Regions from separate parts of the Mesorhizobium sp. M0768 genome, predicted to be linked through region 2. Evidence: predicted binding sites of a transcription regulator. Region 2 holds the regulator's gene; the other holds the start of a gene.

Region 1 (14,878 bases), on a different contig from region 2:
GCGACGACGCCATCGAGGCGATCAAGAGCGGCCTGCCGACGCGGCGCATCGAATCCTGGCACTATACGGACCTGCGCCGGCTGCTGATCTCGGTGCCGGACTTCGATCCGGCAGCGGTCGCGAAAGCCATTGCGCCGATCGTCGAAGGCTCCAGCGTTTTACCGGTGCTGAACGGCGTTTCGAGCGCGAAATGGGCTGTTGTCGAGGGCGTCACGGTGCAGCGCCTGTCGGAGAAGCTGACCGACGGCAGCATCGCTCCGGGGTTAGATTCCTATGGCGCCGACGATGCCATCGGCGCGCTCAACACTGCCTTTGTCGCCGACGGCTATTTCGTCGACATCGCCGACGGTGCCCAACTGGAAAAGCCGATCGAATTGCAGAATTTGCAGGCCGGTGGACAGACGCATGTACGCCTGGCCGTCCGTGTCGGCGCCGGCGCCAAGGCTGTCGTCGTCGAGCGCCAGGCAGGCGAGGGGGCGGCGCTGGTCAGTTCGGTCAGCCAGCTTGTGCTTGGCGAGGGCGCCGAAGTGACATGGCTCATCGTGCAGGAGCATCCGGATACGGCGACGCACCTTGCCCAGTTCAAGGCGCATCTCGGCAAGAATTCGAAACTGACGCTGTTCGTCATGAATGCCGGCGGCAGACTGGTGCGCCAGGAGGTCGTCGTGAAGACGATCGGCGAGGGCGCCGAATTCACCTTGCGCGGCATCAATCTGCTCGCCGGCGACACCCATACCGACGTCACCATGGTGCTCGACCACGCCGTACCGCACACAGCCTCGACCGAAGTCATCCGCAACGTGGTGACCGGCAAGGCGCGCGGCGTCTTCCAGGGCCGCATCAACGTCCACCAATATGCGCAGAAGACCAACGCCAAGATGGCCTGCAACACGCTGCTTCTGTCGGACGACGGCGAGTTCTCGACCAAGCCGGAGCTTGAAATCTTTGCTGACGACGTCGTCTGCGGCCATGGCGCGACCGTCACCGAGATCGACCACAGCCATCTGTTCTACCTGATGGCGCGCGGCATCGACGAGAAGACCGCGCGCGGCCTGCTGGTCAAGGCCTTCGTCGCCGAGGTGATCGAGGAACTGGACGACGAGGCCATCGTCGAGGCGCTGGAAGCGAGACTCGACGATTGGTTTTTGACGCACGGGTAGAGGTGACTGAGGGGTTGGTGCCAACACCCCTCATCCGTCGCCTTCGGCGCCACCTTCTCCCACAAGGGGAGAAGGAGAGGCGCTCTTCCTTCTCCCCTTGTGGGAGAAGGTGGCCGAGCGAAGCTCGGTCGGATGAGGGGTGCTGGACGGAATGAGGCGGTGCCTCGAGAGAGCTTGTAATGGACCAGAAAGTCGAAAACATCCCCTACGACGTCGAGGCGATCCGCCGCGACTTCCCGATCCTGTCGCGGCAAGTCTACGGCAAACCGCTGGTCTATCTCGACAATGGCGCCTCGGCGCAGAAGCCACAGGCGGTGCTCGACGCTATCCAGCACGCCTATTCCCAGGAATATGCCAACGTCCATCGTGGCCTGCATTTCCTGTCGAATGCCGCGACCGACGCCTATGAGAAGGCTCGCGAGACGGTGCGCCGTTTCCTCAACGCACCGAGCACCGACAACATCGTCTTCACCTCGAATACCACGGCGGCGATCAACACGGTCGCCTATGGTTTCGGCATGCCGAACATCGGCGAAGGCGACGAGATCGTGCTGTCGATCATGGAGCATCATTCCAACATCGTGCCGTGGCATTTCATCCGCGAGCGGCAGGGCGCGAAGCTGGTCTGGGTACCGGTCGACGATCTCGGCGTCTTCCACATCGAGGAATTCGAAAAGCGGCTGACCGACCGGACAAAACTGGTCGCCATCACCCATATGTCGAATGCGCTGGGCACGGTGACGCCGATCAAGGAGATCGTGCGCATCGCGCATGCCCGCGGCATTCCGGTGCTGGTCGACGGCAGCCAGAGCGCCGTGCATATGCCGATCGACGTGCAGGATCTCGACTGCGATTTCTTCGTCTTCACCGGCCACAAGGTCTATGGCCCGTCGGGCATCGGCGTGCTCTATGGCAAGAAGGATATTCTGGAGCGCATGCGCCCGTTCATGGGCGGCGGCGAGATGATCGAGGAGGTGACGCAAGACATCGTCACCTACAACGATCCGCCGCACCGTTTCGAGGCCGGCACGCCGCCGATCGTGCAGGCAATCGGGCTTGGTGCCGCGCTCGAATACATGGAAAAGATCGGCCGCGAGCGCATCGCCGCGCACGAGGCCGATCTGAAGGACTATGCGCATCAGCGGTTGCGCGCCATCAACTCGCTGCGCATCTTCGGCGATGCGCCCGGCAAGGGCGCCATCATCTCGTTCGAGCTGCAGGGCATCCACGCCCATGACGTGTCGATGGTCATCGACCGGCAGGGCGTGGCGGTCCGCGCCGGCACGCATTGCGCGCAGCCGCTGTTGAAACGCTTCGGCGTAACATCCACATGCAGGGCATCGTTCGGCATGTATAATACCAGGGCCGAAGTCGATGCTTTGGCCGATGCGCTGGAAAAAGCGCGAAAATTCTTCGGGTGACGACCATGGATGATGCCAGCCACACCGCCGAAAGCACTTCGGAAGCGACGACCAATGCGGCGGTTTCCGGATCGACAATCCCCGCCGACGAATTGGCGCGGCTGACCGACGACATCGTCTCGGCGCTGAAGACGGTCTACGACCCTGAAATCCCGGCCGACATCTATGAGCTCGGCCTGGTCTACAAGATCGATATCGAGGACGACCGCTCGGTCAAGATCGACATGACGCTGACCGCGCCGGGCTGCCCGGTGGCCGGCGAAATGCCGGGCTGGGTCGAAAATGCCGTCGGCGCCGTCGAAGGCGTTTCCGGCGTCGAGGTCAACATGACCTTCGATCCGCCCTGGTCGCCCGACCGCATGTCGGAAGAGGCGCAGGTGGCGGTTGGGTGGTACTAGCATGCGACCAGCCGGAGGCTGGCGCACTTGCGCCGGGTACAAAACTTCACCATTTTAGGTGAGGAATGCGCGCAATGGAGAAGGAAAAACATGGGACGCTTTGCCGTCATCACGATGACCGAAAAGGCCGCCGACCGGGTGCGCGAGATCGTTGCGACCCGTGAGAATGCACATGGCATTCGCCTTGGCATCAAGAAGGGCGGCTGCGCCGGCATGGAATATACGGTCGATCTGGTGACCGAGCCCAACACCAAGGACGACCATATCGAGCGCGACGGCGCCCATGTCTATGTCGCGCCGGAGGCGGCACTTTTCCTGTTCGGCACCGAGATGGATTTCGAGCTGACGACGCTGCGCACCGGTTTCACCTTCCGCAATCCGAACCAGAGCTCGGCCTGCGGCTGCGGCGAATCGGTCGAATTGAAGCCGGCTGATCTGAAGGCACTGGCCGAGGCGCGCGCTTCGGCCTGAGGTTTTCGTTCTCCCCGTCACTATACGGGGAGAAGGTGGCCCGAAGGGCCGGATGAGGGGCCGAGCCGGCGTTCGCAATGTTTGCGCCACCCCACATCTGCCTGCCGGCATCTTCTCCCCGTATAGCGACGGGGAGAAGAACGCTAATCCACCCACATCCCCGTTCGCTTGTGCCAGTCTGCGATCGACTCCTCCGGGTAGACATCGAAAACCTTGTCGCCCTTGCCGATGTCGGGCTCGACCCAGTTCGCCTTGTATTTCAGCATCAGATGCACCTTCTCCGGCGGCTTTGGCAGGTCTGTGTCGATCGCCGAGGCGAAGGGGTGCACCAGCTCCGGCCAGGTCGGATCGTAGAGCCAGAGTGCCGTCCCGCATTTCATGCAGAAGTTCCGCTCGCCGGTCGAGGTCTCGCGTTGCGGGTGCTCGTCGTCCTCGATCTCGGCGCGGTAGACGCCGAGATGGCGCTTGCCCTGGATTTTCAGCGTCTCGTAATCGGCGCCGAGATTGATGGCAAAACCGCCGCCGCCCTGCTGCTTGCGGCAGATCGAGCAGTAGCACAGCATGAACGGCACCGGCGTGTGGCTTTCCACCTCGAAACGCACGGCATTGCACCGGCAGGACCCTTTGAGCAGAAGCGGCATGAGAAACTCCGACGAAAGTGATTTGCACTTTGTCAGGATGGCGCCGGTTGCGGCGATGACAAGGGGAAATCCGGATGACATGATCGCCGCATGGACAACGAGCGCATAGAAGAGCTTTTCGAAGGCCTCGGCCCGGTCAGCATCCGCAAGCTGTTCGGCGGCAGGGGCATCTATTTCGACGGCGTCATCGTCGCCATCGTCATCGGTGGCGAATTGATGCTGAAGGCCGACGCCGAAAGCGCGCCCGATTTCGAAGCGGCCGGCTGCCGGCAATGGACCTATACCGGCTCGCGCCACGGCAAGCTCGTGTCGATGCCCTATTGGAGCGTTCCCGACAGCGCGTTCGACGATCCCGACGAGATGGCGATCTGGGCGCGCCGCGCCTACGAGGCAGGACGGCGCGCCGGCAAATAGGCTGCGTCATGCTTCGGCAATTCCGGGCCGCATTTCACGCCAGGTCCCGCGCCTCGGGCACGAGCGCCAGCGCTTCGGCAAAGCCAGCGCTGGTGAAGGCGGCGCGCTCGACGACGAGCATCGCGGCGGCAATGCCTTCGCGCAGTGCCGCGCGCAGCGTCAGGCCGCGCAGCAGGGCAGCGATCGTGGCGCCTGCCAATGCGTCGCCGGCGCCGGCAGCATCGGTCCGCTTTTGCAGCGGCGGTGGCGAGATCGAGAACGCGCTCAATTCGTCGAAACCGAGCACTGGTTCGTCGCCGGCGGTGATCACGCCGCTTTTCAGCCCGGCGCGTCTCAGGCCGTCGACGATGCCTTGATCGATTTGGACGCCGGCGAGCACGCCGGCCTCGCGCCGGTTCATGAAGGCCATCGCCAGACGGTCGAGCACCGGCGTCAGCCGCGCCGCTTTGTTGGGCGAGACCGCAAGCGCAAACACCGGCTTGCCGGCGGCGAGTGCCGCCAGCCGCTCCAGCGCGGTCGACGGCAGGTTGGCGTCGCACAGGACCGCGTCGGCCGAACCGATCGCTTCCCGCACCTTGGCGCGGCGGATCTGCTTGGGAAGCGCCAGCTCGTAGAGCACCATGTCGGCAAGGCCGGCGATCAGCCCGCCGTCGCTGTCGATCAGCATCGTATGGCTTGGCGTTGCTCGGTCGAGGAACACCGCCGACAGGTCGGCAATGCCGGCCTCGGTGACGGCGCGTAAAACCGTGTCGCCAAGGGCATCGCCGCCGCGCACCGAAAGCAGCGAGGCCGAGACGCCGCGGCGCACGGCACAGCGCAAGGCGTTAAAGACGGCGCCGCCGATATGCTCGCGCATCGTGCCGGGATTAGACGCTGCTGGCACGAAGGCGCCGGCAACCCGGCCGCGCCGCTCGATATAGGCGCCGCCCACGGCCAGGATCGTCGAGGATTTGATCATGCCGTCAAAATGCCCTTTAGCTGTTGCCCGGAGAGACTAGGTCGCCGGGCGGAACCCTGCAATCACGGGTCCGATTCGGTTGGTAACGGCAACGGCGCCGCATGCGAGGCGAGACGCATCGGAAGCAATAATTGCGAAACAAAAATAGAACAAATAGGGATATGCGTTATTTTTCAAACCCTTGGTGCTCATTGACAAATGAGAACAAATGAGGTACATTCTTTTAAGGATTGCGGGATTGTCCGGCCTCCATTGACGACCACGGGGTGATGTATCATGGCTCAGAATTCTTTGCGGCTTGTAGAGGACAAAGCGGTGGACAAATCAAAGGCTCTGGATGCGGCGCTGTCGCAAATCGAGCGTGCCTTCGGCAAGGGCTCGATCATGCGGCTCGGCGCGAACGAGCAGGTCGTCGAGATCGAAACGGTGCCGACGGGCTCGCTTGGGCTGGACATCGCGCTTGGCGTCGGCGGCCTGCCGCGCGGCCGCATCGTCGAGATCTACGGGCCGGAAAGCTCGGGCAAGACGACGCTGGCGCTGCACACGGTGGCCGAAGCCCAGAAGAAGGGCGGCATCTGCGCCTTCGTCGATGCCGAGCACGCGCTCGACCCGGTCTATGCCCGCAAGCTCGGCGTCGATCTCGAAAACCTTTTGATCTCGCAGCCCGATACCGGCGAGCAGGCGCTGGAGATCTGCGACACGCTGGTGCGCTCCGGCGCCATCGACGTGCTGGTGGTCGATTCGGTGGCGGCGTTGACGCCGCGGGCGGAAATCGAAGGCGAGATGGGCGATTCGCTGCCCGGCCTGCAGGCCCGCCTGATGAGCCAGGCACTGCGCAAGCTCACCGCCTCGATCTCGCGCTCCAACACCATGGTCATCTTCATCAACCAGATCCGCATGAAGATCGGCGTCATGTTCGGTTCGCCCGAGACGACGACCGGCGGCAATGCGTTGAAATTCTATGCCTCGGTCCGCCTCGACATCCGCCGCATCGGCTCGGTCAAGGATCGCGACGAGGTCGTCGGCAACCAGACCCGCGTCAAGGTCGTCAAGAACAAGCTGGCGCCGCCCTTCAAGGTGGTCGAGTTCGACATCATGTATGGCGAGGGCGTCTCCAAGACCGGCGAGCTGGTCGATCTCGGCGTCAAGGCGGGCGTGGTCGAAAAGTCGGGCGCCTGGTTCTCCTACAATTCGCAGCGTCTTGGCCAGGGCCGCGAAAACGCAAAACTGTTCCTGCGCGACAATCCCGACACGGCGCGCGAGATCGAGCTGGCGCTACGGCAGAATGCCGGGCTGATCGCTGAGAAATTCCTTGAGAACGGCGGCTCCGAAAGCAGCGATGACGGTTTCGAGGACGACGCTGGGGTGATGTAGGGCAAGCGACGCCTCGCTGAGCCTCAGCCAGGTTTCGATTTGATGTTTTGATTTGAGTTTGCGTAATCGATGCGTTTCGAACCGCCGGCCCAGGGCCGGCGGTTCGCGTTTGACGGCGAGGCAGACGCATTTCAAGGCGCTGGTGAAAGCCGGGATTTGAGCCCATTTGGTGTTTCTGGACAGGCTGCGGTGCGACCGCTAAAAGGCCATGTCTATTTTCCGCCGGCAGCCGGCGGTTCTCTCGAAAAGGCAGTATTCATGAGTGGCGTCAACGAGATCCGGTCGGCATTTCTCGACTATTTTCGCAAGGAAGGTCACGAGGTCGTCGCGTCAAGCCCGCTGGTGCCGCGCAACGACCCGACGCTGATGTTCACCAATGCCGGCATGGTGCAGTTCAAGAACGTTTTCACCGGTCTGGAGAAGCGGCCCTATTCGCGCGCCACGACTGCCCAGAAGAGTGTTCGCGCCGGCGGCAAGCACAACGACCTCGACAATGTCGGCTACACCGCGCGCCACCTGACCTTCTTCGAGATGCTCGGCAATTTCTCCTTCGGCGACTATTTCAAGGAGCGGGCCATAGAGCTTGCCTGGAACCTGATCACCAGGGAGTTCGGGCTGAAGAAGGACAAGCTGCTGGTCACCGTCTACCACACCGACGACGAGGCGGCTTCGTACTGGAAGAAGATCGCCGGCCTTTCGGACGATCGCATCATCCGCATCGCGACTTCGGACAATTTCTGGGCGATGGGCGACACCGGGCCTTGCGGGCCGTGTTCGGAGATATTCATCGACCGTGGCGAGCATATCTGGGGCGGCCCTCCCGGCAGCCCCGAGGAGGATGGCGACCGTTTCCTCGAATTCTGGAACCTGGTGTTCATGCAGTATGAACAGGTGACGAAAGACGAGCGCATCGACCTGCCGCGTCCGTCGATCGACACGGGCATGGGCCTCGAGCGCATGGCCTCCATCCTGCAAGGGGTTGAAAGCGTCTTCGAAACCGACCTGTTCCGTCACCTGATCGACGCTGCGTCGTCGGCGCTTGGCCGCGGTCCGGATGCGGACGCCGTCGCATCGTTGCGCGTCATCGCCGATCACCTGCGTTCGTCCTGCTTCCTGGTCGCCGACGGCGTACTGCCGTCCAACGAAGGCCGCGGCTACGTACTTCGTCGCATCATGCGCCGCGCCATGCGCCACGCGCAGTTGCTCGGCGCCCGCGATCCGCTGATGTGGCGCCTGGTGCCGGCGCTGGTCCGCGAGATGGGCCAAGCCTACCCGGAACTGGTGCGCGGCGAACAGATGATCACCGAAACGCTGAAGCTGGAAGAGACGCGCTTCCGCAAGACGCTGGTGCGAGGCTTGGGCTTGCTTTCGGAGGCGACGGAAAAGCTGGCCTCCGGCGACATGCTGGATGGCGAGACAGCGTTCAAGCTCTACGACACCTATGGCTTTCCGCTCGATCTGACGCAGGACGCGCTGCGCCAGCGCAACATCTCGGTCAACCTTGCCGGCTTCACCGAGGCGATGGAGCGGCAGAAGGCGGAGGCGCGCAAAAGCTGGGCCGGCTCCGGCGACGTGGCGACCGAGACGGTATGGTTTCCGGTGCGCGAGAACGCCGGCGCCACCGAGTTCCTCGGCTATGAGACCGAGCAGGCCGAAGGCCTCGTCCAGGCGCTGGTCAGGGACGGCAAGACCGTCGACAGCGCCGGCAAGGGTGACGCCGTTGCCGTGGTTGTCAACCAGACGCCGTTCTATGGCGAGTCCGGTGGCCAGATGGGCGACACCGGCGTCATTTCGGGCGACGGGTTCTCGATAGAGATATCCGATACCCAGAAGAAGGCCGATGGGCTTTTCGTCCATCTCGGCAAGGTGGCTACCGGCACGGTCAAGACGGGCGCGACCGTCGAGCTGAAGGTGGACCACGCGCGTCGCACCAGGCTGCGCGCGAACCATTCCGCCACGCATCTGATCCATGAAGCGCTGCGCGAGGTGCTGGGTACCCATGTCGCGCAGAAGGGCTCGCTGGTTGCGCCCGAGCGTCTGCGCTTCGACATCTCCCACAACAAGCCGATCTCGCATGACGAGCTCGAAGAGGTAGAGCGCATGGCAAACGAGATCGTCGTTCAGAACGGCCCTGTAACCACGCGGCTGATGTCTGTCGACGACGCCATTGCCGAAGGCGCCATGGCGCTGTTTGGCGAGAAATATGGCGATGAAGTGCGCGTCGTTTCGATGGGCACGGGCTTGCATGGCGCCAAGGCCAACCGGCCTTATTCGGTCGAGCTATGCGGCGGCACGCATGTCAGGGCGACCGGCGATATCGGCCTGGTGCGCATCCTGTCCGACAGCGCGGTCGCTGCCGGCGTTCGCCGCATCGAGGCGTTGACCGGCGAGGCGGCCAGAAAGCATCTCGACGAACAGGACAAGCGGCTGAAGGCGGCCGCCGCCGCGCTGAAGATTTCGCCGGCCGATGTGCCGGCCCGCGTCGAGGCGCTGCTCGACGAACGCAAGAAGCTCGAAAAGGAGCTGACAGAGGCGCGCAAGAAGCTGGCGCTGGGCGATCGCTCGCCAGCCGGTGTGCCTGCGGAAAACGAAACCATTGCCGGTGTCGGTTTTCTCGGCAAGGCGGTATCGGGCGTCTCGCCAAAGGATCTTAAGCCGTTGGCCGATGCCGGCAAGAAGTCGCTCGGCTCCGGCATCGTCGTCTTTGTCGGCGCCGGCGAGGACAACAAGGCAAGCGTCGTCGTCGCCGTCACCGATGATCTGACCGGCCGCTTCAGCGCCATCGATCTGGTGCGCGTCGCGTCCGCGGCATTGGGCGGGCAGGGCGGCGGCGGGCGACCCGATATGGCTCAGGCCGGCGGCCCGGACGCCTCGAAGGCCGAAGACGCGATCGCTGCGGTGAAGGCGGCTCTCGAAGCGGCGTGAACCTGCACCGGGGGCGGCACGGCCGAAATGGCGCGTCGCCCAGCGGATATCTTTGAGGGCCGATATGCCGACGCTGACGATGTATCAGGTCGATGCCTTTGCCGAACGGGCCTTCCAGGGTAACCCTGCCGCCGTTCTCCTTTTAGAGGAATGGCTGTCGGAGCAGGTAATGCAGGCCATCGCCAACGAAAACAATCTTGCTGAAACCGCGTTTGTGCGGCCGAATGGCAAAGGTTGGGATTTGCGCTGGTTCACGCCGGTCCACGAAGTCGACTTCTGCGGCCACGCCACTCTTGCGGCCGCCCATGTGCTGGCTACGGAATACAATGGTCAGGGCGAAATGGCCTTCGCCACCCGGGTCGGCGAGCTGCGGGTTTCCCGGTGGGAAGGGGGCTATCAGCTCGATCTGCCTTGTTTTCCGCCGCAGCCCGTCGAGGAAGAGCTGAACTCGGCGCTGCAAGCGATATTGCCTCAGCGGCCGGTTGCGAGCTTCCGCAATTTCGAGAACCTGTTTGTCGAGCTTGCCGACGAGACAACCGTGCGATCTTTCGTTCCCGATCTGCTCAGGATCGGACGTTTTCATCCTCTCGGCCTGGTTATTACCGCGCCTGGGCGAGCCCACGATTTCGTCTCCCGTTACTTCGTGCCTGGGGCGGGCATTCCCGAGGATCCGGTAACCGGCTCCATTCATGCGACGCTGGTGCCTTACTGGTCTGAAAAACTCGGCAAGACGCATCTGTCGGCATTCCAATGCTCGCAGCGCGGCGGGCATTTGCTATGCGAACTGGCCGGAGATCGCGTGCTGATCACAGGCCGTGCGAAGACCTTCATGAAGGCGGAGATCTACCTTCCCGATTGAGCGGCTTGCCTCCGGTTCCTCGCCCCCACGAAGTGGCGGAGAGGTGGCCGCGAAGCGGCCGGAGAGGGGGCCCGCGCAATCAAAAGGCGCTTTAGGAATGCGCCGATTTCCCCTCTCCGTCTCGGCTTCGCCGAGCCAGCTCTCCCCGCAAGCGGGGCGAGGAACCCAGGTCGTGCGAAGTTGCCGCGCCTCGCCGCGGTTTCACCCTGCCTTTTCGGTTTTCGCAAAACTCGCGCGTTGAGTGATGCGCGCATAGCAATCCCGGATCTCGGCAAACTCGGCCAGCAGGGCTTGTCCCTCGGCGACCTTGATGAAATAGCCGATGATCGGTGCGGCGTGCAGGTCGGCCAGCGTCAGGTCCGTTCCCAACAGCCAAGGCCCTTCGGCTTTCAGCGAGGAGAGCGCCTGCAATGCCGTTCTCGCCTGCCGCAACCCGTTGGCGATCACGGCTTCGTCGGGCGGCGTTTTTTCCAGCCGCTCGACAGCGACATCCCAGACCATGGCCCTGTAGGCGTAGGCGTCGAGCAGGCCGGTGATCTGGTTCAGGCGTGCTCGAGGCCGGGCTTCGACCGGTTGCAGCGCCGGGCCGCCAAAGGCTTCGTCGACATAACGGGCAATCGCGCCGGTCTCGTAGAGGCGAAAGCCGTCATGCTCGAAGGCCGGGATGCGGCCGAACGGCTGGTGCTCGAAATACCAGCCGGGAATGCCGTCCGCGGCAAAGATGTCGACGGGCACGAGCTCGTAGCCGACGCCCTTTTCCTCCAGCACCAGCCGCACGATGCGCACATAGACGCTGTAGTCCGCGCCGTAGACGACGGGCTTGCCCATGCCGGTTGGGCTCAGGCCATCGCTTTCTGCAAATTCTCGTCGATCTTGTCGAGGAAGCCGGTGGTCGAAAGCCATGGCTGGTCGGGGCCGATCAGCAGCGACAGGTCCTTGGTCATGAAGCCGGACTCGACCGTCTGGATGCAGACCCTTTCCAGCGTCTCGGCAAAGCGCCTCAGTTCGGCATTGTCGTCGAGCTTGGCGCGGTGCGCGAGGCCGCGCGTCCAGGCAAAGATCGAGGCGATCGAATTGGTCGAGGTCTCCTCGCCCTTCTGGTGCTGGCGATAGTGGCGGGTGACGGTGCCGTGCGCGGCTTCCGCCTCGACGGTCTTGCCGTCCGGCGTCATCAGCACCGAGGTCATCAGGCCGAGCGAGCCGAAGCCTTGCGCCACCGTGTCGGACTGCACGTCGCCGTCATAATTCTTGCAGGCCCAGACATAGCCACCCGACCATTTCAGGCTCGAGGCCACCATGTCGTCGATCAGCCGGTGCTCGTACCAGAGCTTCTTAGCTTTGAATTCTGTTTCGAACTCCGCCTCGTAGACCTCTTGGAAGATGTCCTTGAAGCGGCCGTCATAGGCTTTGAGGATGGTGTTCTTGGTCGAGAGGTAGACGGGGTAATTACGCAGCAGGCCGTAGTTCAGGGAGGCGCGGGCGAATTCGCGGATCGATTCGTCGAGATTGTACATGGCCATGGCGACGCCGGCGCCGGGTGCGTCGAACACGTCGTGCTCGATCACCTGGCCGTCCTCGCCGACGAATTTGATCGTCAGCTTGCCCTTGCCGGGGAAGCGGAAGTCGGTGGCGCGGTACTGGTCGCCGAAGGCGTGGCGGCCGACGATGATCGGCTTGGTCCAGCCGGGCACCAGCCGCGGCACGTTCTTCATGATGATCGGCTCGCGAAAGATGGTGCCGCCGAGGATGTTGCGGATGGTGCCGTTCGGCGACTTCCACATCTTCTTCAGCTTGAATTCCTCGACGCGCTGCTCGTCGGGCGTGATCGTCGCGCATTTCACGCCGACGCCGTATTTCTTGATGGCATTGGCCGAATCGATGGTCACCTGGTCGTTGGTGGCGTCGCGGTGCTCGATGCCGAGGTCGTAATATTCGAGCTTGAGGTCGAGATAAGGGTGGATCAGCTTGTCCTTGATGAACTGCCAGATGATGCGGGTCATCTCGTCGCCGTCGAGTTCGACGACCGGGTTCGCCACCTTGATCTTCGCCATGGAAAGAATGCCTCGCTTTTGGGGAACGGAACGGCCTTGCCCGCACGGCTGCCGGCCCTGGGATGCGGCCCGTATATCAAAGGCTTTTTGGCCGCGCAAACGGCGAACCGCGCCGTAGTGTAGGCATTCCTTGCGAAAGCTTCATTTTCGCCGCCAAATGTGGCAGGGGACTGCGAAATGCCGCAAACAGCAGTTCACTGACAACCATGGCCGCTACCCAGGATCCCGCCACCCCTCTTGCCTCCGGAACTCCAGCGTCCGGACCGGCGATCGTCCTGGTCGAGCCGCAGCTCGGCGAGAATATCGGCATGGTTGCGCGCGCCATGGCCAATTTCGGCCTTTCCGAGCTGCGGCTCGTCAATCCGCGCGACGGCTGGCCGAGCGAGAAGGCGCGTGCCGCCGCAAGCCGCGCCGACCACGTCATCGATGCCGTCAAGGTGTTCGATGACCTGGCCTCGGCGGTTGCCGATTTGAACTTCGTCTTCGCCACCACGGCGCGCGCGCGCGACAATTTCAAGCCGGTGCGCGGTCCGGTCGAGGCGGGCAGGGCAATGCGCGCGCGGCAGCGGGCCGGCCAGCGCACCGGCATCCTGTTCGGCCGCGAGCGCTTCGGCCTCTATAATGACGAGGTCGGCCTTGCCGACGAGATCGTCACCTTCCCCGTCGATCCAGCCTTCTCCTCGCTCAACATTGCCCAGGCGGCCCTACTGATGTCCTATGAATGGATGAAGTCCGGCCTGGAAGACGAGACCAGGACCAACTTGTCCGGCCCCGAAATGCCACCGGCTGCCAAGGAAGAATTGCACGGCCTGTTGGCGTATCTGGAAGGTGCACTGGAGGCGCGCGGCTATTTCCGCCCGGCAGCGAAGAAGCCGAAGATGGTCGACAATTTGCGTGCAGTGCTGACCCGCCCCGGCTTTGCTGAGCCGGAGCTCAAGGTGCTGCGCGGCATCATATCATCGCTGGACAGGTTCTCGCCGGCCATGCCGCGCGGCGACGGATCGCCCGGCGATGATCCAAGGCGGCTCCCGGCGGCCGCGGCACGCGCTGCGAGGGCGAAAGACAAAGACTAGCCTCGGAACTGCCCATACCTCACCAGTAACCGAATGTTATTTGGTGTGATCCATTGTCTGGAAAACGATGGATCTTTCGATGTTCAATTCAAATATCGGGCGTCTTCGCTTTTTCTTCTATTCCGCGGCCTTGCTGGTTGCGGAAATCGTGACATTCGTGCTGTGCGTCGTGGGGACCGTCGGCTTCGAGGGTTTGGCCAATTCGAGGCCCGGACCTTCCAGGGAAGGGCTGGCCGCGGCTGTTCTCGTTACCTCGCTGGTGATCGTTCTGTTCCGCGCGAATTTCGCCTGGCGTCGAAGCCGCGACGCGCAAGGGTCGGGTTGGATCCTTTGGTCCTATATCGTGTTCTCGACGCTGTTTGCGATCCTGCAGGCCGGCACTGTTCTTGTCGTAAAATTCGACGGCGAAGATTCGCATTCCGGCCTTAACCTGCTGGGATTAGCTCTTGTCGGGCTGTGGGCCGTCATCTTGGCGGGCAAGCCGGCGGGTGGCGGCTCTTCGGATATAGCGTCATCCCTGAGTTTCGACGATTTCGACCCGCCCGGGCCGCTGCGCGGCGCCGCCGCGCTCCATTCAGCGTCAGCCGCCGGCGCGACGGCCCTGGCTCCAGCCTACGCCACGCGGGCCGCGCCGGTGCCGTCGAACCACCCTGCATCTCAACCTGCATCTCCGGCGAACGGCCGGCCGCGGCCCGGCGGCTTCGGCAAGCGCGGCCTTGTGTGACCGGCTCGCCGCATCAAGGCCATGATGGTTCCACATAGAAGCGGCCGGGATAAAGCATCATTGGCCGAAGCAGAAAGCATGGGCCGGGCCTTCCCTCGTGATCTCGTTTGTGATTCCCAGCCCTTAGTGATTCCCAGCCCTTAGTGACTCAATGACAATAACCGATCCATCGAGCGCCCGTCCGATCCTGATGTTCGATTCCGGCATTGGCGGCCTCACCGTGCTGCGTGAGGCGCGCGTGCTGATGCCTGACCGCCGCTTCATCTATGTCGCCGACGACGCGGCGTTCCCCTTCGGCGGCTGGGAGGAACCGGCGCTGAGAACACATATCCTGGAGTTGTTCGCCAGGCTGCTCGACCGGTTTTCGCCGGCCATTTCGGTCATCGCCTGCAACACCGCCTCGACACTG
Region 2 (14,878 bases):
CATAGATGGCGATGAATCCGCCATCGGCATCAAGAACGTCACCATAAACGAGCCGCATTTCCAAGGTCATTTCCCCGACCAGCCGGTCATGCCCGGCGTGCTGATCATCGAGGCGATGGCGCAGACGGCCGGCGCCATCTGCATCCGCAGCCTTGGTACGGAAAAGCCGTCGCTGGTTTATTTCCTGACCATCGACAATGCCAAGTTCCGCAAGCCGGTCGTTCCAGGCGACCAGCTGAAAATTCATGTGAAGAAAATCAAGAAACGCGGCAATCTTCTCAAATTCGCTTGCGAGGCCCTCGTCGATGGCGCCAAGGCGGCGGAAGCCGAGATCTCGGCGATGATGGTCGCAAGCGGCTGACAAACGAATGCTAATGAAAATCCAGACAGTCATCCATCCATCCTCGGTCATCGAGGCAGGCGCCCAAATCGGCGAAGGCGCCCGCATCGGGCCCTTCTGTCACGTCGGCCCCGACGCCGTGATCGGCGACCGCGTCGAACTGGTCAGCCATGTCTCGGTGATTGGCGCGACCACGATCGGTGCATCGACCAAGGTCTATCCGATGGCGATACTGGGCGGGCCGCCGCAGAACACCAAGCACAAGGGCGGCCGTACCACGCTGGTGATCGGCGAGAACTGCACGATCCGCGAAGGTGTCACCATGCATGTCGGCACCGATTCCAGCCGCGGCGAGACGACGATCGGCGACAACGGCAATTTCCTTGCCTATGCCCATATTGCCCATGACTGCGTGGTCGGCAAGAACGCCACCTTCGCCAATCAAGCGACGTTAGGCGGGCATTGCGAAGTCGGTGACAATGTCTACATCGGCGGCCTTACCGCGGTTCATCAGTTTGTCCGCATCGGCGATAACGCCTTTCTCGGCGGTTGCTCGGCGATCGTCGGCGACGTCATTCCTTACGCCATCGCTGTTGGCAACCGTGCCAGCCTTCGCGGCCTCAACATCATTGGCCTGAAGCGCGCCGGCCTGCCGCGTTCGGAGATCCACTTGCTGCGCAAAGCCTACAAGACGATCTTCGATCGCTCCCGGACCGTCGGCGAAAACATCGAATTTGCCAAGGCGGAATTCGCCTCGTCGCCGACTGCCATGAAGATCGTCGACTTCATCGCCGGTCGCGGCAAGCGGCACTACGCCGTGCCGTCCCTCAAGGGTAGCGACGGCGACGACACCGATGATGAAGACTGAGGGCAGATGACGAAGATTGAGGCTGCCGGAAAAGGCCTTGATCTCGCGCCAGATGCCAAGGTCGGCATCATCGCCGGCGGCGGCAGTCTCCCGGTCGAAATTGCCCGAGCGCTCGCCCGGCAAGGCAAATTGCCCTTCGTCGTGATGGCGGCCGGCGAGGTCGATCGCATAGCCGATTTCGAGCCCTATGAGCAGGCAACCTTGAGGCTGGAAGACGTCGGCTCGCTGCTGCCGATCCTTAAGCGGCACCGCGTCACGCATCTCGTAACCGCGGGTCATATCACGCGCCGCCCCAGGCTGAGCGCCATGCGCCTCAATTTGGGCCTGCTCGCGTGGCTACCCAGCCTCTTCGTCGGTGTAACCCGGGGGGACGATACGGTGCTGAAACTGTTCGTGCGCAGGATCGAGCGCAGCGGCATCAAGGTCGTCGGTGCTCACGAGATCGTGCCGGAGCTGGTCGCCGCCGAAGGCCTGCTGACCAAGACGGCGCCACGCAAATCCGACTGGCGCGACATCGAGGCGGCGCACGCGGCGGCAAAAGCCATCGGCGCGCTGGATATCGGCCAAGCGGCTGTTGCGGTCGGCGGCCGCGCCATTGCGTTGGAAGGCGTCGAAGGCACCGACGGGCTGCTCGAGCGGACAAGGGAGTTGCGTGGGCACGGCAGGCTGGCCGGCGGGAGCCGCGGTGTTCTGGTCAAATGCGCCAAGCCCGGTCAGGAACTGCGTGCCGATCTACCCTCCATCGGTCCGCTGACCGTCGAGGCGGCGCATGCCGCCGGACTGGCCGGCATTGCCGTCGAAGCCGGTCGCTCGCTAGTGCTCGAAGGTCCCGCCACCATCGGACGTGCCAATGCGCTCGGCCTGTTCGTGATCGGCCTGCCTGCTGCGGAGCCGGCGCATGGCGAATGAGCGGCCGTTAAAGATAGCCATCGTCGCCGGCGAGGAGTCCGGCGACCTGCTTGGCGCCGACCTTGTGCAGGCGCTCAAGCGCATGACCGGGCGCGAAGTTCGGCTTGTCGGCATCGGCGGCCGCCATTTGCAGGCGCTCGGCCTGGCGCCATTGTTCGACGGCAGCGAGATCGCACTGATGGGGCTTAGCGCCATCCTGCGCGACCTGCCGCGCCTGATGCGGCGGATCGGCCAGACGGCAAACGCGATTGCTGGTGAAAAGCCCGATTGCCTTATCACCATCGACAGTCCGGATTTCTCGCTGCGCGTCGCCAAGAAGGTGCGTGCCGCCGATCCGACTATCCCGATCGTCCACTATGTCTGCCCGAGCGTGTGGGCGTGGCGGCCGGGCAGGGCGGCGGCGATGAAGCCATATGTCGATCACATTCTTTGCATCCTGCCGTTCGAGGTGAAGGAACTCGCTCGCCTGGGCGGGCCGCCCGGCACCTATGTCGGGCATCGCCTTGCACACGATCCGGGCATAATCAGTGCCGCCAGGGCGCAGGCGCAGCCGCGTGACCTGTCCGCAGATCACGTCAAAACGTTGCTTGTACTGCCAGGTTCGCGTCGTGGTGAGGTGCGACGCATGGTCGGGCCGTTCGGCGAGACGGTGTCGATCCTGCGGGCGCGCGGACACCGCTTGCGCCTGCTGTTACCGACGGTGCCGCACGTCGCCGACCTGGTCAGGACCTCGGTCGCGAGCTGGGACGAGAAGCCGGAGGTCATCCTTGATGCCGAACGCAAATGGCAGGCCTTCGGCAAGGCCGATGCGGCGCTGATCGCATCGGGGACAGTATCGCTGGAACTGGCACTGGCGAGTGTGCCGATGATCTCCTGCTACCGGCTCGATCCGGTCATGCGCATGGCGCAGCCGCTGATCAAAGTATGGAGCGCAGCCTTGCCCAATCTCATTGCCGACCGGCCGGTTGTGCCGGAACACTACAATCAATATGTGCGGCCGCATTATCTGGCGCGGCAGTTGGAAGCGCTGTTCTCCGATACCGCCTACCGCACCTGGCAGAAGCACGGTTTTGCCGACATTGCCGGGCGTATGGCAACCGCCAAGCCGTCAGGCGAGATTGCCGCGGGTGTGGTGATGGGGATGGTGAGGAACTGAGTGAATTGTGAATAGTGAATTGTGAATAGTGGTTTCTATGGACAGGGAGCGACGCTTCGCTACTCCCATTCACCATTCACCATTCACCATTCACCATTCACCATTCACCATTCACCACCTTCACCGCTTCGCGATTGGCACGTAGTCCCGTTCCGGCGCGCCGGTATAGAGCTGGCGCGGGCGACCGATCTTCTGGTGCGGGTCCTCGATCATCTCCTTCCACTGCGCGATCCAGCCGACGGTGCGGGCGACCGCGAACAGCACGGTGAACATGGTGGTGGGAAAGCCCAGCGCCTTCAGCGTGATGCCGGAATAGAAATCGACGTTCGGATAGAGCTTCTTCTCGATGAAATAGGAATCGGTCAGTGCGATCCTTTCCAGCTCCATGGCGATGTCGAGCAGTGGATCGTCCTTGATGCCGAGCTCGCCCAGGACCTCGTGCGCGGTCTTCTGCATGATCTTGGCGCGCGGATCGTAATTCTTGTAAACGCGGTGGCCAAATCCCATCAATCGGAACGGATCGTTCTTATCCTTGGCGCGCGCAATGAATTCCGGGATGTGATCGACATGACCGATCTCGCCCAGCATGTTCAGGGCTGCCTCGTTGGCGCCGCCATGTGCGGGACCCCACAGGCAGGCGATGCCGGCAGCGATACAGGCAAAAGGATTGGCGCCCGACGAGCCGGCCAGGCGGACGGTCGAAGTCGAGGCGTTCTGTTCGTGATCGGCGTGCAGGATGAAGATGCGCTCCATCGCGCGGGCCAGCACCGGATTGATCTTGTATTCCTCGCAAGGCACGGCGAAGCACATATGCAGGAAATTGGCTGCGAAATTCAGCTCGTTCTTCGGGTAAATGAATGGCTGGCCGATGTGGTATTTATAGGCCATCGCCGCGATCGTCGGCATCTTGGCGATCAGCCGCATTGACGCGACCATGCGTTGATAGGGGTCCGAGATATCGGTGGAATCGTGATAGAAGGCCGACAGCGCGCCGACCACGCCGCACATCACCGCCATCGGATGCGCATCACGGCGGAAGCCGGTGAAAAAGCGCGACATCTGCTCATGCACCATGGTGTGGCGCGTCACCCGGTAGTCGAAATCGTCCTTCTGCGCCTTGGTCGGGAGTTCACCATAGAGCAAGAGATAGCAGACTTCGAGGAAGTCGCCGTGCTCGGCCAATTGGTCGATCGGGTAGCCGCGGTGCAAAAGAATGCCGGCATCGCCATCGATGAAGGTGATTTCCGATTCGCAGCTCGCCGTCGACGTAAAACCGGGATCGTAGGTAAAGACGCCGGCGGTGTTGTAGAGCGAACCGATATCGATGACGTCAGGTCCTACCGAACCACTTCGTATCTTGAATTCATGGGTTTTGCCGCCGAGTTCCAGCTTGGCCGTCGATGCCTGGGTTTTGCCGCCAAATTCCATTTTTGTCGCAGGTTCGGTCATAGCAAACTCCTTTTTGTTTCCTCAGGCCGGCAAAGGCAAAATATCTGAACCCAACACGTCAAAAGCATCGGAATACGCACATTTGCGCCCGCAATTGAATCTGCGCGGCAGATTAGGCCAAGACCCAATGTTGCACTGCGAAACACACCTTTCAATGCCAATCTTCTTGGGCCAGTTTGCTAATCGATTTGATCAGCGATCCGCGCCAGGCTTTCCTCGCGGCCAAGCACGGCAAGCACATCAAAGACACCTGGCGAGGTACTTTTGCCGGTGAGCGCGGCGCGCAAAGGTTGGGCCACGGCGCCGAGTTTATGGCCGGCGGCCTGCGCATAGTCGCGGATCGCGGCTTCGGCTGAGGCGGCAGACCACTCCGAAACCGTGGCTAGTGCCGCATGAGCGCCCCGCAGGATCGCGCGCGCCTCACCGCTGAGCAGCGCCGCCGCCTTCTCGTCGACCGGCAGCGGCCGTTCGACGAAAAGGAATGCAGCCCCTTCAACAAGTTCGACCAGCGTTTTGGCGCGCTCCTTCAGGCCCGGCAACGCGGCAAGCAGTTGCGCCCTGCGTCTGTCGTCGAGGCGAGCGGCGATTGCCGGGCCGCCTTCTAGATAGGGCAGAGTGGCGATGAAGATGTCGAGCAGCGCCGCGTCGTTCATCCGGCGCATATGCACGCCGTTAAGCGCCTCGAGCTTGGCGAAGTCGAAACGGGCGGCGCCCTTGTTGACGTCGCCAATGTCGAACCATGTAATCATGTCGGCGATCGACATGATCTCATCGTCGCCGTGGCTCCAGCCAAGCCTCGCCAGATAGTTGAGCAGCGCCTCCGGCAGGTAGCCCATGGCGCGATAGGCTTCGACGCCAAGCGCACCGTGCCGCTTCGACAGCTTGGCGCCGTCGGCACCGTGGATCAACGGGATATGCGACATCGACGGCACCTCCCAGCCCATGGCGTGATAGATTACGGTCTGGCGTGCGGCGTTGGTCAAATGATCGTCGCCGCGGATGATGTGGGTGATGCCCATGTCGTGATCGTCGACGACGACGGCATGCATGTAGGTGGGATTGCCGTCCGAGCGCAGAATAATGAAATCGTCGAGATCCTTGTTGGGAAAGCGCACGTCGCCCTGGACGCGGTCATGCACCACCGTCTCGCCGTCTGTCGGCGCCTTGATGCGGATCGCCCCCTTGGCGCCGGGCGGCGCCTCCGACGGGTCGCGGTCGCGCCAGCGCCCATCATAGCGGGGCGGAAGCCCCTTGGCTCGCGCTGCCTCGCGCATCGCCTCCAGCTCCGCCGGCGTCGCGTAGCAGTAATAGGCCTTGCCCACGCGCACCAGCTCCTCGGCCACCTCGCGATGGCGCGGCGCGCGCTCGAACTGCGAGACAGGCGCGCCGTCCCAGGTGAGTCCGAGCCAGGAAAGCCCGTCGAGAATGGCTGCCGTCGCCGCATCCGTCGACCGCTCACGGTCGGTATCCTCTATACGCAGCAGCATCGTGCCGCCCGTGTGCTTGGCGTACAGCCAGTTGAACAGCGCCGTGCGCGCGCCGCCAATGTGCAGATAGCCGGTGGGCGAGGGGGCAAAACGGGTGACGACCTTATCGGGCATGGAACTCTCAGGCGGGCGAAGGAAGTGGGTTTGCGGACTTTCGCGCGTTGCGCGTTCATGTAGCATAGGAGGTCGAGGGCGCAAGGGGCAGACCCGATGGCTGTGCGAGGCCGTGGTGCGGGCGAGGGCGAGGACGTTGGCAGCGACGTCAGCGAACGCTTGCTGTTTGCCGCTCCCCCGCCTGTCCCGCCGGCACCGGCATTGCTACCTGCTCCGCGCTTCGATGCTCCGTCGCTGCCGGCCAGCGACCCAGCAACGGTTCTCGTGCCCGCGGGCGAGCCTATCGTACGCCTGCGCAGGCGTTTCCGCCTCCCGTCACCGTCCCGTATCCGCAACAGCGTAACCACAGCGGCCGGTCTGGAACTCGACCGCGGCATCGCCTTCCTGCTGGTGCCGGTGTTCCTCGCATGCGGGGTGGTCGTTTATTTCGGGCTGTCGGTGGAGCCGGCCTTTCCACAGCCGATCGCAATCGCGCTCCTCGCGACCCTTTGTGCCGTCGTCTCGCGGTCATGGCCCAGGACGCGCCTGTGCTTCATGGTGGCACTGCTCTGCGCGCTTGGCGTACTTGCCGCCAAGTTCGAAACATGGCGTGTCGGAACGCATATGCTCGGCTCCGAAATCTCGACGCGGCTGACGGGTCGCGTCGTATCGTACGAGCCCATGGCGAGCGGCCGCATCAGGCTGACAATCGATGTGATCTCAACCGCCAGGCCGACACTGCGCTACATGCCGGAACGGGTCCGCGTTTCGGCGATGAAGATACCGGCTGAGCTGACCGCCGGTTCCGAGATCACCGGCTATGTGCGGCTGCTGCCGCCGACCGGCCCGGTGCGGCCCGACAGCTATGATTTCTCCTTCGACAGCTATTTCGCCGGTATCGGCGGCAGCGGCTTTTTTCTCGGCAATCCGAAAATCGTGTCGTCGGACAGCATGCCGCTTGCCGCGCAGCTTTCTTCCGCGATCGAAGACGCGCGCGAATCCATCGCCGACCATATCCGCAGCCGCATCGGCGGTGCCGAGGGCGAGATTGCTGCTGCGCTGATCGTCGGCGTGCGCGCCGGCATTCCCGAGGAGATCAACGAAGCGATGCGGCGCACCGGCATCTACCACATCATCTCCATCTCGGGGCTGCATATGGCGTTGGTCGCCGGCACCATCATGGCGCTGCTGCGGGGTGCCTTTGCGCTGTTTCCCGATTTCTCATCGCGACGGCCGGTCAAGAAATATGCCGCGGCCGCCGCGCTTTTTTCGATTGCGGCCTACCTCGTCTTTTCCGGCATAGTCGTGGCGGCCGAACGCAGCTTCATCATGCTGGCGGTGATGCTTATCGCCGTGCTGTTCGACCGGGCCGCGCTCACCATGCGCAACCTGGCGATCTCGGCCATCGCGGTCATCCTGGTATCGCCGCACGAGGTGGTCGGTCCGAGTTTCCAGATGTCCTTCGCCGCGACGGCGGCCCTTGTCGGCGCCTATGCAGGCTGGTCCGATTACCGCGCCGGCAGGGCCACCACGCCGCCGCCGCGGCGGTCGCCGCTACGCTTTGCCACGCGAAAGGTCCTGCTGGGCATGTGCGGTCTGGCGATGACCTCAATCATTGCAGGGAGCGCCACAGCGCTTTTCGCCATATGGCATTTCCAGCGCGTGGCGCCGCTCAGCCTGTTCGCCAATCTGGCCATCATGCCCATCGTCTCATTGGTCGTCATGCCCTTCGCCGTTCTCAGCGCGCTGGCGATGCCGTTCGGTGCGGATGGCCCTTTCCTCTATGTCATGGGCAAGGGGCTGACGGCGATGATCGCCCTGTCCGGGTGGATCTCGGAGCGCTCGCCCATCGATGCGGTCGGGCTGATTTCGCTGAGATCCGTCCTTCTGGTGACGATCGCCCTCGTCATTGCCAGCATGGCGACGACGTGGTTGCGGCTGGCGGCACTTCCTTTTGCGCTCGCCGGCTTGCTGACGACAACGCAGACACGCATACCCGACGTATTGGTCTCGGAGGACGCACGGCTGGTCGCGCTGCCGATCGGCAGCGGTGAACTCGCGGTCAACCGGGCACGCCCGAATGAGTTCACCATCGACAACTGGAAACGCGCGCTCACATCAGAGGCTATCGTCGCGCCGGAAACACCTGGAAAGAACGACCCGCAATTCGATATTGCCGATCCGGCCGACCTACCGCCGGGCATGCCGTTCATTTGCACGGACGGCCTCTGCCTTGCCAGGCATCCATCCGGCGCGATCATCGCGCAAGCCAAGGACCGCGATACTGCGCGGCCAGCCTGCGCCTTTGCCAGCTTGGTCGTCATCGACGACGCCACCGCCCATAACCCCTGCTACTACGACCGGCTGGTCCTCGTCGTCACCAAACGGCAACTGGCGCGCGCGGGAAGTGCCGCCGTCTATTTCGATCCACAAGCGGCAACACGCGCCGAGATCCGCTTCGCCGTCGAAAAATCATACCGGCCCTGGCACGTGCAGCGGAAATTTTCACGCGCGGCACGGGGCCTGCCGCCATACCGCAGGGCCGACAAAGCCGGCGCCAAGGGCGGAGCTCAGTAGCGGCGGATCAGTCCGACGAGCTTGCCCTGCACCTTGACCCTGTCTGGTCCGAAGATGCGCGTCTCGTAGGCCGGATTGGCGGCTTCCAGGGCGATCGAGGCGCCCTTGCGGCGGAACCGCTTCAGCGTCGCTTCCTCCTCGTCGACCAGTGCCACCACGATCTCACCGGGGCTCGCCGTATCGGCATTGCGGATGATCACCGTGTCGCCGTCGAAAATGCCGGCCTCGATCATCGAATCACCTTTGACCTCGAGCGCATAATGCTCGCCGCCCATGATCATATCCGGCGGCACCGAAATCGAATGCGTCTGGTGCTGGATGGCGTCGATCGGCACACCGGCAGCGATGCGGCCCATCACCGGGATCGAAACGGCGGCGACGACATCGTCGTCATTTCCGGCTGCGGGCACGCGCGACGATGTCGGCTTGCCTTGCCGAGGGGCGCCTTGCCCAAGACTACCCTGGATGACACTCGGCGAGAACTTGCGTGCCGCATTGAGGCCGGGGGCGATCGAGTCAGGCAGGCGTAGCACCTCCAGCGCACGGGCCCGGTTGGGCAAACGGCGAATGAAGCCGCGCTCCTCCAGCGCCGTAATCAGCCGGTGGATTCCGGATTTGGAAGCCAGGTCGAGCGCTTCCTTCATCTCGTCGAATGAAGGCGGGATACCGCTTTCCTTCAACCTTTCGTGGATGAACATAAGCAGTTCGTGTTGTTTGCGTGTCAGCATAGCGACCCCCAACAGAATCAGAAAAACAAACCCAGAACAAACACTATCTGTTCCAGTTGTGTTCCGCAACTGTTTAAAGTTTAATGAATGCGTTAAGGCTCGGGAAACAAACGACGTCCCCTACCGGCGTACCGCATTTTCACCGCCGCGAGCCTCATCGCCTTGATTCTGCTTTCGTTTGCGCCCTTCTGGCCTCCTAGAAGGCAGCACTGGCATCGGCCGTCGGTCGGCAAAAGGCACGGAATTGAACCCGTATCGACTGTGCGGTTTGGTCGATGCACCGTGAACGAAACGAACTCAAAACGCCAACCTCGGGTTAAGTCCCAGTTTCCACCGCCTGGTCAGGCTGCTTCTCGCCGGTGGAGCCTTGCTGCGCGCAACCAGGTAATGGAAGAACAGTCGATGCGTGTCCGGCGTTGCGTTGGATCTTGGGGGAGCAGACAAATCATGACAGGAATTCCCGATCTCGTGGCCATAAAGGCGATGGATGCCGCGGATCCGCTGCGCGCGATGCGCGACCGCTTTGTGTTGCCGCAAGGAGTGATCTATCTCGACGGCAATTCGCTAGGAGCTGCTTCACGTGCCGCTTTCGATGAACTGCACAAGGCCGCGACCGAAGAATGGTCGCATGATCTCATCCGCGCATGGAACACGGCCGGCTGGTTCAACATGCCGCTTGAACTTGGCGACCAGCTCGGGCGCCTGATCGGTGCCGCGGCCGGCCAGACGGTGGTCTGCGACACGACATCGGTCAACATCTACAAGCTGCTGCACGCCGCCATGGCCATGCGACCGGAGCGGCAGGTCATCGTCGCCGAGGACGATAGTTTTCCGACGGACCTCTACATGGCCGAGGGTGTGGTTTCGACGCGAAAAGATACGCTGCTGCGCCTCTCGGGGGTCGACGCGCCGACCATCGAAGAGCTGATCGACGAACGCACCGCCGTGGTGCTGGTCAACCACGTCAACTATAAGTCGGGCGAACTGCGCGACATGCCGGCGCTGACGCGCAGGGCTCAGGAAGCCGGGGCGATGATCGTCTGGGATCTCTGCCACACCGCCGGCGCGATGCCAGTCGAGCTCGACAAGGCAAACGCCGATTTTGCCGTTGGCTGCACCTACAAATATCTGAATGGCGGCCCGGGCGCGCCTGCCTTCATCTATGCGGCTGAGCGGCATCTTTCCTACATCCAGCAGCCGCTCACCGGCTGGTGGGGCCATGCACGGCCCTTCGCCTTCGAGCCAGGCTATGCGGCCGGCACCGGCATCCGCCGGTTTCTGTGCGGCACGCAGCCGGTCTTGTCGATGCGCACGCTGAAGGGCGCGCTCGACATCTGGAACGATGTCGACATGACGGCGGTGCGCAAGAAGAGCATCGCGCTGGCGGATCTGTTCATCGAGCTTGTCGAGGCAAAGTGCGGCACTTACGGGCTCACGCTCGAAAGCACGCGCGATGGGGAAAAACGCGGCAGCCAGATTTCATTCATGCATGAGCATGGCTACCAAGTCATGCGCGCGCTGATCGAACGTGGCGTGATCGGCGATTTTCGCGCGCCATCGACCATGCGCTTCGGCTTCACCCCGCTCTATATCGGCTATGCCGATGTCTGGCAGGCCGTCAAAGTGCTTGAGGACATCCTGCACACCAGTGCGTGGAAGGATGCGCGCTTCGCCATCAAAGCAGCTGTCACTTGAGATTGATGCGAGAGCTGGAACCGTGAGGCTGGCGACGACGCGCCGCGCGATGCTTACGGCTACGTTGCAAGGCCATATGCCAAGGAGGGCGCAGGGTGTTCGAACGTCACATTGCCGATTGGGACAACGCCTATGCCAACGGCGCCAACATAGCCGGCAGCGATCGCTGGCCGGCGGCCTGGATCGAGCCCGCGCGGGTTTTCCGCGACGTGCTTTCGACCGAGGGCAGGGCGCGGCTCGACATGGCCTATGGCGACAACCCACGCAACCGGCTCGATCTTTTCCTGCCGGCCATCAAGCCCAAGGGACTCGTGGTGTTCGTCCATGGCGGCTACTGGATGGAATTCGACAAGAATTTCTGGTCGCATCTTGCCGCTGGCCCTGTTGATCGCGGCTATGCGGTGGCGATGCCGTCCTACACGCTCTGTCCGCAGATACGCATTGGCGGCATCGTCAAGGAAGTCGGCGCGGCGATCGGCAAGGCGGCGGCGATGGTTGCAGGGCCGCTGATGCTGACCGGGCACTCGGCCGGCGGCCATCTTGTTAGCCGGATGGTTACGGCGACGACGCCGCTGGCGACCGAAGTGGTCCGGCGCGTTCGTCATGTGGTGTCGATCTCGGGGGTGCACGATTTGCGCCCGATCATGCGCACCGGCATGAACGAGACGCTGGCGATCGATGAGGTCGAGGCGCAGGCCGAAAGTCCGGTGCTGCTGCGCCCGATGGACAAGGCCCGCCTGACCTGCTGGGCCGGCGGCGGCGAGCGCGCCGAATTCCTGCGTCAGAGCGCGTTGCTGGCCAACATCTGGATCGGCCTGGGTACCGCGACCAGCTCGGTGGTCGAGCCTGACCGGCATCATTTCAACATCATCGACGGTTTGGCCGATCCAGACCATCCGCTGACCCGGACCTTGATTTCGGAGTGAGGCAGGTTCAGCGTAGCATCAGTACGTCGCAGGGGGAGCCCGCCGCCGCGGCAGGCGCGAACGGCGCGCGAACGATCAGCCCGTTGGCATCGGCCAGCATTTTCAGCATCGAGGAGTCCTGGATGCCGAACGGCGTCGCCACGGGCGTACCGGCGTCATCTATGACAACAGCCCGCACATAATCTTGCCTGAGATCATTGGCCGGCATGGCGGCACCGAGCCGTGCCCGACGTATATCCTGCTGAAAGGCGCGGCCGCCGAGCCGCGCCAGCAGCGGCTTCAGGAAGAGCTGAGTGCAGACCAGGCTTGCCACCGGATTGCCGGGCAGGCCGATGCAGCGAATGTCTCCCAGCCGCCCGAACATCAGTGGCTTGCCCGGCCGCATGGCGATCTTCCAGAAATCGAGCGTCATGCCTTGCCCGGTCAGCACCTCATGGACGAAGTCGTGGTCACCGACCGAGGCACCGCCCAGCGTGACGATGACGTTCGCGCCAGCCTTCACGGCCTTTTCAACCAGCGCAGCGATCGCCTCCCTGCGGTCCGGCGCGATGCCAAGGTCGAGCGCGCGCGCACCGACCGACTGTGCGGCAGCGGCGACACCATAGGCGTTGGAGGAGATGATCTGGTCGGGGCCAAGATCGCTGCCCGGCGGCAGTAATTCGTCGCCGATGGCGATGATGGCCACCAGCGGCCGTTTGACCACGCGCACCTCGGGGTGATTGGCCGATGCCGCCAGCGACAAGGCCGCCGGGTCGAGCAGGCGGCCTTTGGGCAGCAGGACATCGCCCTTGGCGAAATCGAGCCCGAGGCGGCGGATGTTGCGCCCCTGCACCGTCCGTTCCGTCACTTCGACGCTGCCGCCACCGAGATCGCGGACGTTCTCCTGGATGACGATAGTGTCGGCGCCTTCGGGAAGCGGCGCGCCGGTAAAGATGCGCACGGCCTGCCGCTGCTGCACCGTTCCGGCAAAGCCGCGTCCGGCCGGCGCCATGCCGACCACCGAAAGCCTTGCCGGTACGGACGCGATATCGGCCGCCCGCACGGCATAGCCGTCCATGGCGGAGGCGTTGAACGGCGGCTGGGTGCGGAGCGCCACAACCGGCTCCGCCAGCACGCGGTCGGCGGCATCCAGCAGTGCGACGCGTTCGCCCGGCAGCGCTGCTGCGCCGTCCAGCAGGCGCTCGAGCGCCTCGGCAACTGGGACCAGCACCATTATCGGCCTGCCTCGGTGGCCCCGTCTCCGGTGATCTTGTAGTCGCCGGATTTGCCGCCGGTCTTTTCAACCAGCCTTATGCCGGAGATGACCATGGCGCGGTCGACCGCCTTGGCCATGTCGTAGATGGTCAGGCAAGCGACCGAGACGGCACTCAGAGCCTCCATCTCAACGCCGGTCTTACCGGTGACGCGGGTCAATGCTGTCACCTTCAGGCCGGGCAGCGCGGCGTCCGCCTCGATATCGACAGATATCCTGGTCAGCAGCAGCGGATGGCAAAGCGGGATCAGTTCATGCGTCTTCTTGGCCGCCATGATGCCGGCAATGCGCGCGGTGCCCAGCACGTCGCCCTTCTTGGCGTCGCCGGCGAGGATCATGTCCAGCGTCTCGGGCCGCATCGCGACAAAGCCTTCTGCGACTGCCGTGCGCACCGTCACAGCCTTGTCGCCGACATCGACCATGTTGGCTTCGCCCTGCGCGCCAAGATGGGTGAGGGTGGCCGCCATCCTCAAACGGCCTCTGCCGGCGCCTTGCCCGTCAACAGCAGGCGCGTTGCCGCGGCCACGTCCTGCTGGCGCATCAGGCTCTCGCCGACCAGGAAAGTCGCAATGCCGCTCTGCTCCAGCCGGCGGCAATCGTCGTGCGAAAAGATACCGCTCTCGCTGACCAGATGGCGGTCGGCCGGCACCATCGCTGCCAGCCGCTCCGAGGTCTGCAGGCTGGTTTCGAAGGTCCGGAGATTGCGGTTGTTGATTCCGATCAGTCGCGACGACAGCTGCAGCGCGCGTTCCATTTCAGCCTCGTCATGCACTTCGACCAGCGCGTCCATGCCGAGCCCGAACGCTGTCGCTTCGAGTTCTCTTGCCAACGCGTCGTCGACGCTGGCCATGATGATCAGGATGGCATCGGCGCCCCATGCCCTGGCCTCGTAGACCTGATAGGGGTCGAACAGGAAATCCTTGCGCAGGGCAGGCAGCTCGACGGCAGCGCGCGCAGTGGTGAGGAATTCGGGCGCGCCTTGGAAGGAGGGTGCGTCGGTCAGCACCGAAAGGCAGGCGGCACCGCCCTTCGCATAGGCCCTGGCCAGCGCCGGCGGATCAAAATCGGCGCGGATCAGGCCTTTGGATGGGCTAGCCTTCTTGATTTCGGCAATCAGCGCGAACCTGCCGGATTTGCGCTTTGCTTCAAGGGCGGAAAGAAAGCCGCGCGGCGCGTCGGCATCCGTCGCCCGTGCCTTGATCTCGGCCAGCGGCACGCGCGCCTTGGCCGCCGTGATCTCGTCGCGCTTGTAAGCCTCGATCTTGCGCAGGATGTCGGACATGGTTTTAACCGTTCGAAATCTCGATCAGCCTGTCGAGCACTTTCAGCGCGCGGCCGCTGTCGATGGCCTGCGCCGCCGTTACCATGCCGTCGGCGAGGGTCGTCGCTTTGCCGGCC

Evidence for each region. Region 2 encodes LexA, which represses DNA repair genes until DNA is damaged. Its sites were predicted from a motif close to TGTTCNNNNTGTGTTCNG; they were not measured.
Region 1: the regulator LexA is predicted to act here: its motif matches at 5,598-5,615, upstream of recA (recombinase RecA).

What each region holds. Positions count from the first base shown of each region.
Region 1 covers NZ_JAMYPD010000022.1:86,345-101,222, reverse strand. The annotation lists gene sufD (Fe-S cluster assembly protein SufD) at 1-1,160, shown strand, start outside; gene NKI08_RS24490 (cysteine desulfurase) at 1,340-2,581, shown strand; gene NKI08_RS24485 (SUF system Fe-S cluster assembly protein) at 2,587-2,979, shown strand; gene sufA (Fe-S cluster assembly scaffold SufA) at 3,070-3,450, shown strand; gene NKI08_RS24475 (GFA family protein) at 3,594-4,091, opposite strand; gene NKI08_RS24470 (TfoX/Sxy family protein) at 4,182-4,505, shown strand; gene NKI08_RS24465 (PfkB family carbohydrate kinase) at 4,540-5,463, opposite strand; gene recA (recombinase RecA) at 5,740-6,837, shown strand; gene alaS (alanine--tRNA ligase) at 7,096-9,762, shown strand; gene NKI08_RS24450 (PhzF family phenazine biosynthesis protein) at 9,827-10,621, shown strand; gene NKI08_RS24445 (glutathione S-transferase family protein) at 10,823-11,449, opposite strand; gene NKI08_RS24440 (NADP-dependent isocitrate dehydrogenase) at 11,461-12,672, opposite strand; gene NKI08_RS24435 (RNA methyltransferase) at 12,879-13,745, shown strand; gene NKI08_RS24430 (DUF805 domain-containing protein) at 13,825-14,469, shown strand; gene murI (glutamate racemase) at 14,621-14,878, shown strand, end outside.
Region 2 covers NZ_JAMYPD010000001.1:34,182-49,059, reverse strand. The annotation lists gene fabZ (3-hydroxyacyl-ACP dehydratase FabZ) at 1-361, shown strand, start outside; gene lpxA (acyl-ACP--UDP-N-acetylglucosamine O-acyltransferase) at 375-1,208, shown strand; gene NKI08_RS00220 (LpxI family protein) at 1,215-2,117, shown strand; gene lpxB (lipid-A-disaccharide synthase) at 2,107-3,273, shown strand; gene gltA (citrate synthase) at 3,394-4,722, opposite strand; gene gltX (glutamate--tRNA ligase) at 4,902-6,323, opposite strand; gene NKI08_RS00200 (ComEC/Rec2 family competence protein) at 6,420-8,879, shown strand; gene lexA (transcriptional repressor LexA) at 8,873-9,607, opposite strand; gene kynU (kynureninase) at 10,055-11,302, shown strand; gene NKI08_RS00185 (hormone-sensitive lipase) at 11,398-12,228, shown strand; gene NKI08_RS00180 (molybdopterin molybdotransferase MoeA) at 12,236-13,441, opposite strand; gene moaC (cyclic pyranopterin monophosphate synthase MoaC) at 13,441-13,947, opposite strand; gene trpC (indole-3-glycerol phosphate synthase TrpC) at 13,950-14,762, opposite strand; gene trpD (anthranilate phosphoribosyltransferase) at 14,767-14,878, opposite strand, start outside.